4 regions of the Spongiibacter sp. IMCC21906 genome follow, and region 3 is predicted to be linked to each of the others. Evidence: predicted binding sites of a transcription regulator. Region 3 holds the regulator's gene; each other region holds the start of a gene.
What was found. The regulator PhoB, encoded in region 3, activates phosphate uptake and scavenging genes when phosphate is short. The targets are predictions, from matches to a motif close to TGTCATAAANNTGTAACA.
Positions count from the first base shown of each region.

Region 1: IMCC21906_RS07640 (phosphatase PAP2 family protein) is a predicted target of PhoB. The motif match lies at 1,827-1,844, and genes of this name have one in related genera.
Region 2: ppk1 (polyphosphate kinase 1) is a predicted target of PhoB. The motif match lies at 1,765-1,782, and genes of this name have one in related genera.
Region 4: IMCC21906_RS07615 (UDP-2,3-diacylglucosamine diphosphatase) is a predicted target of PhoB. The motif match lies at 1,539-1,556, and genes of this name have one in related genera.

Region 1 covers NZ_CP011477.1:1,675,085-1,678,222, reverse strand. Annotated here, with positions in the region: gene sthA (Si-specific NAD(P)(+) transhydrogenase) at 1-954, opposite strand, end outside; gene IMCC21906_RS07645 (methyltransferase) at 1,107-1,721, shown strand; gene IMCC21906_RS07640 (phosphatase PAP2 family protein) at 1,903-2,430, shown strand; gene IMCC21906_RS07635 (MJ1255/VC2487 family glycosyltransferase) at 2,460-3,138, shown strand, end outside.
Region 2 covers NZ_CP011477.1:17,290-20,427, reverse strand. Annotated here, with positions in the region: RNA gene ssrA (transfer-messenger RNA) at 1-111, opposite strand, end outside; gene IMCC21906_RS00065 (Ppx/GppA phosphatase family protein) at 183-1,685, opposite strand; gene ppk1 (polyphosphate kinase 1) at 1,833-3,138, shown strand, end outside.
Region 3 covers NZ_CP011477.1:2,388,541-2,391,678, reverse strand. Annotated here, with positions in the region: gene IMCC21906_RS11060 (SPFH domain-containing protein) at 1-497, shown strand, start outside; gene purU (formyltetrahydrofolate deformylase) at 512-1,366, shown strand; gene phoB (phosphate regulon transcriptional regulator PhoB) at 1,457-2,164, shown strand; gene phoR (phosphate regulon sensor histidine kinase PhoR) at 2,172-3,138, shown strand, end outside.
Region 4 covers NZ_CP011477.1:1,668,549-1,671,686, forward strand. Annotated here, with positions in the region: gene IMCC21906_RS16305 (ATP-binding protein) at 1-1,074, shown strand, start outside; gene IMCC21906_RS07610 (response regulator) at 1,061-1,480, shown strand; gene IMCC21906_RS07615 (UDP-2,3-diacylglucosamine diphosphatase) at 1,624-2,442, shown strand; gene IMCC21906_RS07620 (lysophospholipid acyltransferase family protein) at 2,468-3,138, shown strand, end outside.

The DNA of each region.
Region 1 (3,138 bases), 710 kb from region 3:
ACTGGCCAGGCTGGGCCAACCAATCACGTCACCCGCCGCGTAAATGTCTTGTACGGCGGTTTGATAATGTTCATTCACACTGAGCTGGCCGCGATGATCGGCCTCAAGGCCAATCGTCGACAACTTGAGATTGTCGGTGTTGCCACTGCGGCCATTACACCAAAGCAAGGCGTCACAATGCAGACGTTTTCCCGATTTGAGATACAAGGTAACGCCGTTATCGTCTGCCTCAACCTTCTCATATTCTTCCCGGTGCCGCATCATCACACCGGTATAGCGCAGGTGATAACTAAGGGCGTCAGAAATTTCATCGTCAAGAAACTCCAACAAGCGATCCCGGGTATTCACCAGCTCAACTTTCATACCAATGCCCGAAAAAATCGACGCATATTCACAGCCAATTACCCCGGCCCCGTATACGATGATTTTTCGTGGGGTGTTGGTCATCTTCAAAATACTGTCGCTGTCATACACCCGCGGGTGATTAAAATCGATATCGGCTGGGCGATAAGGCCTCGACCCAGTAGCGATCACAATTTGCTTGGCAGTCAGCTTGCTCTGCTTGCCGTCCTCACGTAATACCGCAATGCTATGCGCATCGACAAACTCGGCCTGGCCGTGAATAAGGGTGATATTGTTGCGGTAGTAAAAGCGGCTGCGCATTGCCACCTGCTGAGAAATAACATCTTCAGCATGACTTAACAGCTTGGGGTAAGTCAGTGTTCGGGGGTCACCCAAATCTCGAAAAATCTGAGTTTGATTAAATCGAATAGCCTGACGCACCATATGTCTAAGTGCCTTGGAGGGAATCGTACCCTGATGAGAACAGGCGCCGCCGACCAGCGATTGCGCCTCAACCACCGCCACAGTACGGCCATGTTTACTGGCATTTAAGGCCGCCGATTCACCTGCAGGACCACTTCCCAGTACCACAACGTCGTAATCATATGCCATGTATTGACTTCCTCTAAGCTAAAATACTGGTTCCACAGGGTGACTCTTTCACTAAAATACGAGTGCCAAAGCAGAACCACAACTGCGGTTGGCAATCTCGCCTTTTACTGCGTTGAGAATTAAACTTGCGGTTTTAGCAATAGGCCAATGCAGTGACTACTCAAACACACTACAAAACATGCTACGGCCTAAAATGGATGACCAGTCGTCATCCCGCTATTCGTCGCTTAAAGCGCCGTCAAAATAGCAACGCCCTACACGGCAACAAAACCTGGAACGCCAGCTTGATATTGGTGGACTACCTTCAGCAACACCCCCTGCCAGAACAAAGTCGAGTATTAGAGCTAGGTTGTGGCTGGGGCTTGTCTGGTATTTACTGTGCAAAGCAGCAACACCGTGTTACCGGACTGGATGCGGACAATGAAGTCTTTGCCTTTTTGGAGCGACAAGCAAGCCTCAATGAGGTTGAGATTAACACGTTGCACCAGGATTTTTCGAGCATTCGTGCCGAGCAACTTGCCAATATTGACGTACTTATTGGCAGTGATATTTGCTTTTGGGATCAAATGGCAGAAGATCTTTTTCACTGCCTGACTCTGGCATTAGCAAGCGGTGTTAAAAAAATCATTATCAGCGACCCCAATCGACCACCTTTTTTGGAAGTCGCCGAGGCCTGTATTAATGATCATTTTGCCGAGTTAATCCCATGGCAAAGTCAGGCAGCCAACCGGCCCAAGGGCAGTATTTTGCTAATTGAAAACGCCTGATTAATTCATTGTATATGAGTTGCAGTAAGCGGCCTTGTAGCGTGGTACCCCCAGACAGCGCCACGCCAAAGCAGAGCACGCCTATAACTCAAATACCGGCAAAATTGTCGTAATTCTGCAATATTATTATCACCGTAATGCAAACTGCAGGCGTTAGTGTGTTTCATATGAGGACACTAATATGCGCTTAATACAGTCGATCAATCAGTTTGATGTGCGGATGTTTATGGCCTGTGTCAGCACACGGCACCAGCGACAATTATCCCGCATCGCTTACGGCATATCAAAGACCGGCGATGGCTACGCTCAGCTAGCTCTCCCTCTCTTAATATGCAGTTTAGGCATTCAATTCGGTCAGGAATATTTGTTGGCCGTGCTAGCCAGTTTCGCTTTCTGGTTGCCATTGTACTGGGTGCTTAAAAACACCTGTCGGCGCCGGCGCCCACCCGTTGCCATCCCCACTTTTTGCGCCTCTATCATCGCCTCCGATGAATTTAGTTTTCCGTCGGGACACACCGCCGCGGCGTTTTTGCTCGCGACCATGACCGTGCTCTTTTTTGGCGTGATCGGTGCCCCACTCTTTATTTGGGCCACTGCGGTGGCTGCTTCCCGCGTCATTTTGGGGGTTCACTTTCCCACCGATACCTTAGCCGGTGCCGCACTGGGTATCAGCATTGCTCACATCGGCCACAACTTGGTCATGGCCTGAGCTGGCTTAACCTCCCCCCGGAATCCAATATGAAAATACTTTACGGTGTACAAGGTACCGGTAACGGCCATATCTCCCGGGCAAGAATGATGGCCAAGCACCTTGCCAGCCGGAATGTAGATGTACAATTTTTGTTTAGCGGCAGAGCTTTCGACAAGTATTTCGATATGGATGTCTTTGGCGATTATCAGCTTCGCCACGGGCTAAGCTTTGCCACTAAAAACGGCAGCATCAGCAACCTTCATACCCTACTGCAAACCAAACCCATGCAATTTATAAAAGATATTCGCAGTTTGGATTTAGACGATGTGGATGTGATTGTGACAGACTTTGAGCCCGTCACTGCGTGGGCAGGACGGCTTAAAAACAAGCCGGTGGTGGGCATTGGTCACCAATATGCCTTTGGTTACCCCGATGTTCCCCAGCGTGGACTGGATTATAAAAACCGCTTAATTATGCGTTACTTTGCCCCGGCCAAACACCGTATTGGCTTGCATTGGAGCCACTTTAACGCCCCCATTGTACCGCCTATTATCAACCCGGAAGAAGCGCTGCTGCCGCCAGTGCAGCCGCCTCAATTTGTGGTGTATCTGCCCTTTGAAGACCAGCAAAAAGTGACCGCAGTTCTCCAGAGCATTCCCGGCTATCGTTTTATTCAGTATTCCCCTGACCTTATTGACCGCGAACTGGGTAACGTCAGCCAACGCG
Region 2 (3,138 bases), 1.1 Mb from region 3:
GTTGTCGTCGTTGGCAACTATATCGTTTACAGCTTTGGATTAACGTGATTGGCTGCCATCACGGCATGCACCACAGAGCTTTGTTACCGGCGTCGAATCCAAATCGGCCCCAAAAACAGCGCTTGTTTTGCTTAAGGTCATTGTAACGCGCAGGGCGGGCTTCTGCATAGTTATGCTTTGGATTAGTTGCTGACCTGCAGGTTGAGTTTGATATCGGTGCCTTTTTTGAGAAGTTCGACTTCTTCTTCCAGGTCGGCAACGACGAGGGGATTGTCTTCCATCCAGCTGGCGGGCAGGGTCAGGCTTAAGGTGTCGGGCATTTCGCAGTGCAGGGTGATGTCATTTCGCAAAGGGATGGTTTGGCGCCGACGGTAAAAAATACAGGCCAGCCGGAGGAGGGTGGCAAGCAGCCAATCTGGTGTGACGCCGTAAACCAGTGTGGATGGGGGTTTGGGTTTGCGGCGATGGTTTAGCACCAAAAAGCTCAAACGGGCTTGTTCTTGACGGGAGAAACCGGGCATGTCGGCGTAAGTGAGAATATAGGCGCCATGTTTGTGGTAGCCACCATGGGCGATGGCCAGGCCCAGCTCGTGGAGCTGTGCCCCCCAACGGAGCAGTTCTATGGCTTCGCTGGCGGGGGTGGTGCAGTGAGTTTGAATCACCGGGAACCATTTTTCGCAGAGGGCGGCAACTCTGTCACCTTGTTTACTGTCGATAGTAAATTGCTGGATCAATTTGCTGATGGTTTGGTCGCGGGTGTCGTTGCGGTGGTGTAGGCGCCCGGCCAGATCGTAGACGATGCCTTCGCGAACGGCAAAAGTGGACACGTGCATTGCCTGTATATCCAGTTCTTGAAAGAGGGCGTAGAGCACCGAGAAACCGCCGGGAAAAACATCGCCTCGGTCGTCTGTCAGCCCTTTTATATCAAGTTTTGTGACATTATCAGCGCTGAGTAATTGTTCTTTGACGGCTTCCATACCGGCTCGGGTAATATGACCGGCATCGCTGAGGTTCTGTTCGTCCATAATGCGGCCGATTGCGCGAATTGTACCGGAGGAACCGACGGCGTCTTGCCATTGGCCTCTATATTGCTCCACAAACGGCGATATCAGCCGACGGCCTGCATTGACCGCTTTTTTAAAGCCTTTCTCGCTGATTTCGCCATTGGGGAAATAGCGCATACTGAAGTTGACGCAGCCCATGGGCAGGCTTTCAAGCTGTCTGGGGACATGATTACCAGCGACGATTTCGGTGGAACCACCGCCGATATCGGCGACGAGGCGGCTGCGTTCGCCGGGGGCGAAGTCTTTGGCAACCCCTAGATAAACCAAGCGTGCTTCTTCGGTGCCGGAGATAATATTAATGGGAACACCGAGCAGGGCTTCGGCTTTGCTCATAAAGTCAGCCGCGTTGTTGGCGGCTCGCAAAGTGTTGGTGCCGACGACGCGAATCCGTGTTTTGGGAACACTGCTAAGGCGGTTGGCCATTTTAGCCAGGCTATCTAGTGCGCGGCTTTGGGCTTCGTCGCTAAGGTTGCCATTTTCATCTAAACCGGCTGCCAATCGAACCATATCTTTATGGCGATCAAGGACTTTTAACTGGTCGTCTTGAAAACTGGCAATCAGCAAATGGAAGCTATTTGAGCCCAGATCTAGGGCGGCGTAGGACTCTGTATTTTGGGGCATTGGGACGGCTATTCCAATATCGTAGTGACGAAGGCTTTTTCAGTGTAATGGCAGTGTGAGCGAAATGCGACTGCTGTAATATGTCATTAAAATGACACGCAGGGCGGCTACTCTATGCCGCTAAATGATTTATGTTAGGGGTTGTCGATGTCGGGTACCGGTGATAAGCAGGCTTGGATTGCCAAGGAACTTAGCTGGTTGTCTTTTAATGAGCGGGTGTTGCAAGAGGCGGCTGATCCTAAAGTACCGGTGATACAGCGCATTCGTTATTTGGGCATCTTCTCTAATAATCTTGATGAGTTTTTTAGGGTAAGAGTGGCGGATGTTCGTCGTTTGGCGGCGTTCTCTACGCCATCTAAACAAGAAGATTATAAGCAGCTGCTGGAAGAAATTCGCCAGAGTGTGCTCAAGCTGCAACGTCGTTTTGATACGACCTATACCGAGTTACTAAAAGAACTACAGCGTCGAAAAATATACATCATCAATGAAAAACAATTGGATGACACTCAGCAGGAATATGTAAAACGCTATTTTTATAGCCATATTCAGCAAGAGCTGGTGCCGATTCTGCTGGACGACAGTCATCCGGTGCCAGAGCTTAATGATGCGTCTATCTATTTGGCTATTCGTTTGGGCTTTGAAGGGCAAACCCGGTTTGCGCTGCTGGAAATTCCCACTTCCCGGCTTGATCGCTTTATTCGCATCCCCAGCCGCAAGGGCAAACGGGGCAAGGTAATCATCACCTTGGAGAATATTATTCGGGTGTGCTTGCAGGAGGTGTTTCGCGGTATTTTCCCGCTGGACAGCGCCGATGCCTATACCATAAAGCTGACCCGTGACGCCGAATTGGAATTAAGCGAAGAGCTGACCCAGACCTTTGTCGAGAAGATGGCCCAGAGCCTGAAGCGCCGTAAAAAAGGCGATCCGGTGCGCTTTGTTTACGACAGTGCCATGCCCAATGATTTGCTGGAATATTTGGTCAAACGTTTGGGTTTAGGGCGTTTGGATTCGATGATTCCTGGCGGTCGTTATCACAACTCTAAAGATTTTATGCGCTTTCCCAATTTAGGGCCGGCGTATTTAGAGTTAAAACCGTTGCCGAATATTCCCCATGCTGAAATTGCCAAAGCTGACAATATTCTGAGCTGTATCCGCGATCAGGATGTACTGCTTTATTATCCTTACCACAGCTTTGATTACCTGACCGATTTGCTAAAAACAGCGGCCATCGACCCCTCAGTTAAAAGTATCAAAATCAGTCTTTATCGGGTGGCATCTAACTCCCATGTGGTGGATGCCTTGCTGAATGCGGTGGCCAACCACAAAGAAGTCACGGTGGTGGTAGAGCTGCAGGCACGGTTTGATGAAGAGGCAAATATCGCCTTGTCCCAGCGCCTCACCGACGGTGGCGTTAACGTCATCCTTGGTGTGCCGGGTTTGAAGGTGCATGGCA
Region 3 (3,138 bases):
TGCGTTCGATTGTGGGTGAAATGTCGTTGGATTCCGCCTTATCCTCCCGAGATCAGATAAAAGCTAAACTTAAAGCGGCGATTTCGGACGATATTTCCGACTGGGGGATTACCCTTAAAACAGTGGAAATTCAGGACATCAGCCCCTCTGATACCATGCAGCGAGCTATGGAAGAACAAGCCGCCGCTGAGCGCCAGCGTCGGGCGGCAGTCACCAAGGCCGAGGGCGAAAAACAAGCTGCCATTTTAGAAGCCGAAGGTCGGCTCGAGGCCTCCCGTCGCGATGCCCAAGCACAAGTTGTGTTAGCTAAAGCCAGCGGTGCGGCCATTGAGGTCGTGTCACAGGCGGTAAAAGGTGAAGAGCTTCCCGCGCTCTATTTGCTGGGTGAAAAATATGCCGATGCGCTTATTGAGTTAGCTAGCTCAAACAATACCAAAACCTTAGTGTTGCCCGCAGATTTGCCGCAAGCGCTGCGAGGCATGTTGAATAAGACCTAGGATCAAAATTTGTTATGGAACACACCTTAAGACTGGTCATCAGTTGCCCTGACCGGGTCGGTATTGTCGCCCGGGTTAGCCAGTATGTGGCGGACCAGGGTGGCTGGCTAACCGAAGCCAATTACCATGCGGATGCTGAAAGTAATTGGTTTTTTATGCGCAACGAGATTCGTGCCGCGTCGTTAACCTCTGGCGTGGAGGCATTTTGCGACGGCTTTAAAAAAATTGCTGATTCTTATGATATGCAATGGCAATTGGTAGATTCTAAGGTGAGGCGCCGAGTGGTGATTTTGGCCAGTCATGCCTCCCATTGTATTGCCGATATTTTACATCGCTGGCATAGCGGTGAGTTAGAGTGCGATATTCCCTGTGTCATCAGCAATCATGAAAATTTGCGCAGCATGGTGGAGTGGCATGGTATTCCTTTTAAGTACGTGCCCATTAGCCCAGAAACTAAGGCTGAAGCCCATCGGCAGATTATGCAGCTGACCTTGGACGCCAAGGCCGATTGTGTGGTGCTCGCCCGATATATGCAGATTATCCCACCGGAGTTTTGTGCGGCTTTCCCCGGTAACATGATTAATATCCATCATAGTTTTCTTCCTTCATTTATTGGTGCCAATCCCTATCAAAAGGCATTTGATCGGGGGGTGAAGCTTATTGGCGCGACCAGCCATTATGTGACAGAAACCCTCGATGAAGGTCCCATCATTGAGCAAGATGTCATTCGTGTGAATCACCGCCATAGCAAAGATGATATGGTGCGATTGGGTAAAGATGTCGAAAAAGCGGTGCTGGCCAGAGCGTTGCGAAACCATTTAGAGAGCCGTGTTGTGGTTCATGGAAATAAAACCGTCGTTTTTGATTGAGAAGCCCTGTAAATACAAGGCGCCGTAACAAAAATGTCATCATTAATCGTTTTAATGCAGTCATCGAAATCGTCAGCAAGGGTTTAACTGATGAGTGAGAAAACAATATTAATCGTCGACGACGAAGCCGCTATCCGAGAAATGATTCGAGTCGGGTTGGAATTGGCGGGTTATGACTGCTTAGAAGCCGGTAATGCCCAAGATGCCCACGGGATCATTGTTGATCAGCGTCCTGATCTGGTACTGCTGGATTGGATGATGCCGGTAACCAGTGGTTTGGAATTGTTACGACGTCTGCGCCGAGAAGAGTTAACCAAAAACTTATTGGTGATTATGCTCACGGCTAAAGACGATGAAGATAATCGCGTTCAAGGTTTGGACGTGGGTGCAGATGACTACATCACCAAGCCTTTTTCGTCCCGAGAATTGATGGCTCGTATCAAAGCTGTGCTACGCCGCAGTGGTGGCCAAAACGATGAAGAGAGCATTGAAATCAAAGGCTTGAAACTCGATCCGGCCAGTCATCGCGTATTTGCCAATCAGTCGCCCCTCGACATGGGACCTACTGAATTTAAGCTGCTTAAGTTTTTTATGACCCACCAAGAACGGGCCTACAGCCGTGGTCAACTTTTGGACCAGGTGTGGGGTACCAATGTTTATGTGGAGGAGCGCACGGTTGACGTCCATATTCGTCGTCTACGCAAAGCGTTGTTCACCGATACCCGTGATTTTGGTCAGCTAATACAGACGGTGCGGGGTACAGGCTATCGATTTTCTGCAACGGGTATAAGCGCATAACGTGTTAATGCAGAACTACAGCTGGAAGACTGAGCTTCTTAAAGTCTGCTTGCCTTTGGCAGCTGTTGCTCTGCTGAGCGCATTCTTAGATGTCGGCATTTGGCCGCTTTTTATTGCAACAATAATTACCTGTGGTTGGCTGCTTCGACAGTTGCAAAAGCTTAGCGATTGGCTGCAAACCAGTGTTGATAGTGAGCCGCCGGAGGCGATAGGGATGTGGGGCCAAGTTTTAGATAATATTTACGATCTGCACAAGCAGTCGCGGCAAGACAATAGCCGTTTGATAGCAATGATCGATTATTTGCGTTCGTCCTTTGCCTCGATGTCTGATGCGGTAGTGATGCTGGATGCCGCTGGTAATATTGAGTGGTGTAATCTCGCTGCTTTGGATTTGCTGGGATTACGACAAGAGGAGGATATCGGCCGGCAATTGGTAAATCTTCTTCGTACCCCGGTCTTCTTACGCTACTTTGAGGCGAATGACTTTAAAGCCCCGTTGGAAATGTATTCCCCGGTAAACGGTCATATCCATCTCAGCGTGAGTGTGAGTTATTTTGGTCAAGGTAACCGCCTGCTTTTTGCCAGAGATGTTACCCGCACTCATCGTCTTGAAAAAATGCGTAAAGACTTTGTTGCCAATGTCTCCCATGAGTTACGCACGCCGTTAACCGTCATTAATGGCTACCTGGAAACCTTTGCCGAGCATGGCGGTGAGAATCCTCGCTGGGACAGGGCGATTAAGCAAATGCTTCAGCAGTCTAAGCGTATGCATAATCTGATTCAGGATTTGATGCTGCTTTCTCGTCTCGAAACCTTGCCCGCTGCTGCAGAGCAAGAAACCATAAAGCTGCGTTCATTGATGGAAATGATTGCCGAAGAACTGGCGGCGGCGGCAAAAGGTGATCGCATTGTGACGATTGAGTGCGATGAAGCGGTGCATTTAAAAGGCAGCTATGCAGAACTGCGCAGTGCGT
Region 4 (3,138 bases), 720 kb from region 3:
TTTGGCCCCAACCCCGAGCGTGATTATATCTTTGTTTTCTCCTCAGAAGAGGCCAGCACTATTCTGGCACCCAATATCGCTCTTCGAAATAAAGTGCTGTTGTTTCTGATCTTTATTCTATTGGTTGCCGCAACGTTATCCTGGGCCGCCGCGCGGCAGATAGTTCACCCCATTTCTCAAATGAACTGGGCATTGCGAACGCGTCGCCTGGCTCTCTCTGAAGCGGATGTGCCGGTTTCTGCACCGGGTGAGTTGGGTTCTCTGGCCAGAGGTTTTGCTGATTTTTCAGCTGCTTTACAAGAGCGGCGCCGGGCAGAGCTTAAAGAAATGGAAGAGCGCAAGGCCGCAGAAGTGGCGCTACAGCATCATAACGAAAAGCTGTCTCAAGCTAACCATGAATTGGCGCAGTTTGCGTATATCGCCTCCCACGACCTTCAGGAGCCATTGCGGACAGTACGCAGTTTTATCGACTTATTCCGGCAGTATTATGGGGCATCGCTGGATTCCCAGGCGATGACGTTTTTGGGTTTTATGGACGACTCCTCGTCTCGAATGTCTGATTTGATTAAAGGCTTGTTGGACTACAGTCGTTTGGGTGTGACCGCAGACCGGGAAGAGCTTGACTTACAATTAGTGGTGGACCAGGTTTGTAGTGACTTAAAACAACGCTTGGATGAGTCGGGTGCGTCAATTCACTACGAGCAATTGCCTAATGTTAAAGGCTTGGCGGTGGAGCTGCGGCTGCTGTTTCAAAATCTTATTAGTAATGCAATTAAATTTAGTCGAAAGGGCGTACCGCCTCAGGTCGAAATTACCGTTCAGAAAATGCCGGATCACTGGCTGTTTTCAGTAAGCGATAATGGTATAGGCATTGAAGAGCGGTCATTGGATAGGATATTTTTAATCTTTCAACGGCTGCATTCCCGAGATGCTTTTGAGGGAACAGGGATAGGTTTGGCGCACTGCAAAAAAATAGTAGAAGCTCACGGTGGTAAAATCTGGGTGGAGTCGGAAGTGGATGTTGGTTCCACGTTCTACTTCACCTTAAAGGAGGTTAACAGTGAAAAAGCTTGACTTGGTATTGTTGGTTGACGACTGCAAGGCCACTAATTTTGTCCACCGTTTGCTGATAGAAAATAATGGCTTTGCCAAGCGTATTGATGAGGTGGGTAACGGCGTAGAGGCTCTGGATTATCTGACCGGCTCGGTGGATGGGAGCTATCCTCAGCCAGATTTGATTTTTCTGGATATCAATATGCCCAAAATGAATGGCTGGGAGTTTCTCGATGCCTATGAAAACTTGCCAGATGAACAAAAGGCGGGTGCGGTGGTGGTGATGTTAACAACCTCCTTAAACCCTGCCGATAAAGAAATGGCGGAGCGTCAGGGGCATATTAAAGGCTTCTCCAGTAAACCGTTAGATTCTGAAAAGTTGAACGCGATGTTGCGTCAATACTATCCAGAGTGTTTAGCCGACTAAGTTAAAACGGACGATCTCTCCTGCCGTAGCTTGTTTGGCAGGAATGTCCTGCCTCTGTTGTCATAAAACTGTCCTCAAATAGTCCTGCTGCTGTCATCTTTCAGTATTAGTCTTGCCACAAATGCATAGAGAGGATGCATGATGTGAAGACAAGGCTGAAATACAAAACGCTGTGGCTTTCTGATATCCACTTGGGCTTTAAAGATTGTCGAGCAGACTACCTGCTGGATTTTCTGTCACAGGTCGAGTGCGAAACCATCTATCTGGTTGGCGATGTGGTTGACCTTTGGGCAATGAAGCGTAGTCTTTTTTGGCCGCCTAATCATTACGAAGTGCTACGCACTCTCTTCAAAAAAGCCAATAATGGCACGCGAATTGTCTATATCCCCGGTAATCACGATGAGCCCTTCCGTGATTATGTCGGTCATATTTTTGGCCCTATCGAAATCAAGAAAGAAGCTGTTCACACCACGGTTTCAGGCAAACGCTTACTGATGTTTCACGGCGATTGCCTTGATGAACATATCCGTCTCAGTAAATGGGAAAACCTTATCGGCGACTACGCCTACGATCTGCTGTTATTCCTCAATCGCTGGGCTAATTTTTTACGGCGCCGTTTTGGCAAGCATTACTGGTCGCTGGCGACTTATATCAAACAGCGTATTCCCAATGCCCGCCAAGTGATTGATGTATTTGAACGTGCCGCCGTTGAAGAAGCCGCTCGTCGTAACCTGGATGGTGTTATTTGCGGCCACATTCACCAGCCAGCGTTAAAAACCATTGACGGAATATTGTATTGCAACGACGGCGATTGGATAGAGAACTGTACCGCCATGGCCGAAAACCATGATGGTGGTTTAGAACTCTTACAGTGGACTGAAAAGCACGTGTTATTAGCAAGCCTAAATGCAGAAGGGCAACCCGCCACTGCGGACGTGTTACCCATGCGTCGCGCCGGTTAGTCGGCATTGAAAAGGTAAACGATAAGTGATTTCTGTAGACGCGGTATTAGATCAACGCTTTCCCAAGTTTGCAAAAGACAGCCCGCGCTTGCGCCGTACGGTGACGGCGCTGCTTAAGTACTTATTTCATGAGGCGGAGTTCAAGCAATTTGAACGGGACTATCCGTATTTACAAGGTTTGGATTTTGTCGATAAAGCCTTGGAATACTTTGATTTCAGCTACGCGGTTAGCGCTCTGGATAAAGAACGCATTGCTGTGAATGGCAAAGTGGTGATTATTTCCAATCATCCCATTGGCAGTTTAGATGGTTTGGCTTTGCTGAAATTGGTGTCTGAAGTACGCAGCGATGTCAAAGTGGTTGCCAACGAACTGCTGTATTCACTCAAGCCGCTGCGTAGCATGTTATTGCCTGTCGACAATATGAGTGGCAAGCGCAATCGCAAAGAAAATGTTCAGGCGATTCATCAGCACCTGCAAGGCGAGGGGGCAGTGATTATTTTTCCTGCCGGAGAAGTCTCCCGGTTTGGTCCCCACGGTATTCGCGATGGTCGCTGGCGTAATGGCTTTATAAAATTTGCCGAAAAAGCGGGCGCGCCGATATTGCCGGTGCATATCAACGCTCGCAATTCCGTATTTTTTTATGCTTTATCGTTGCTGGCCAAACCGCTATCAACGCTGTGGCTGATTCGGGAAAT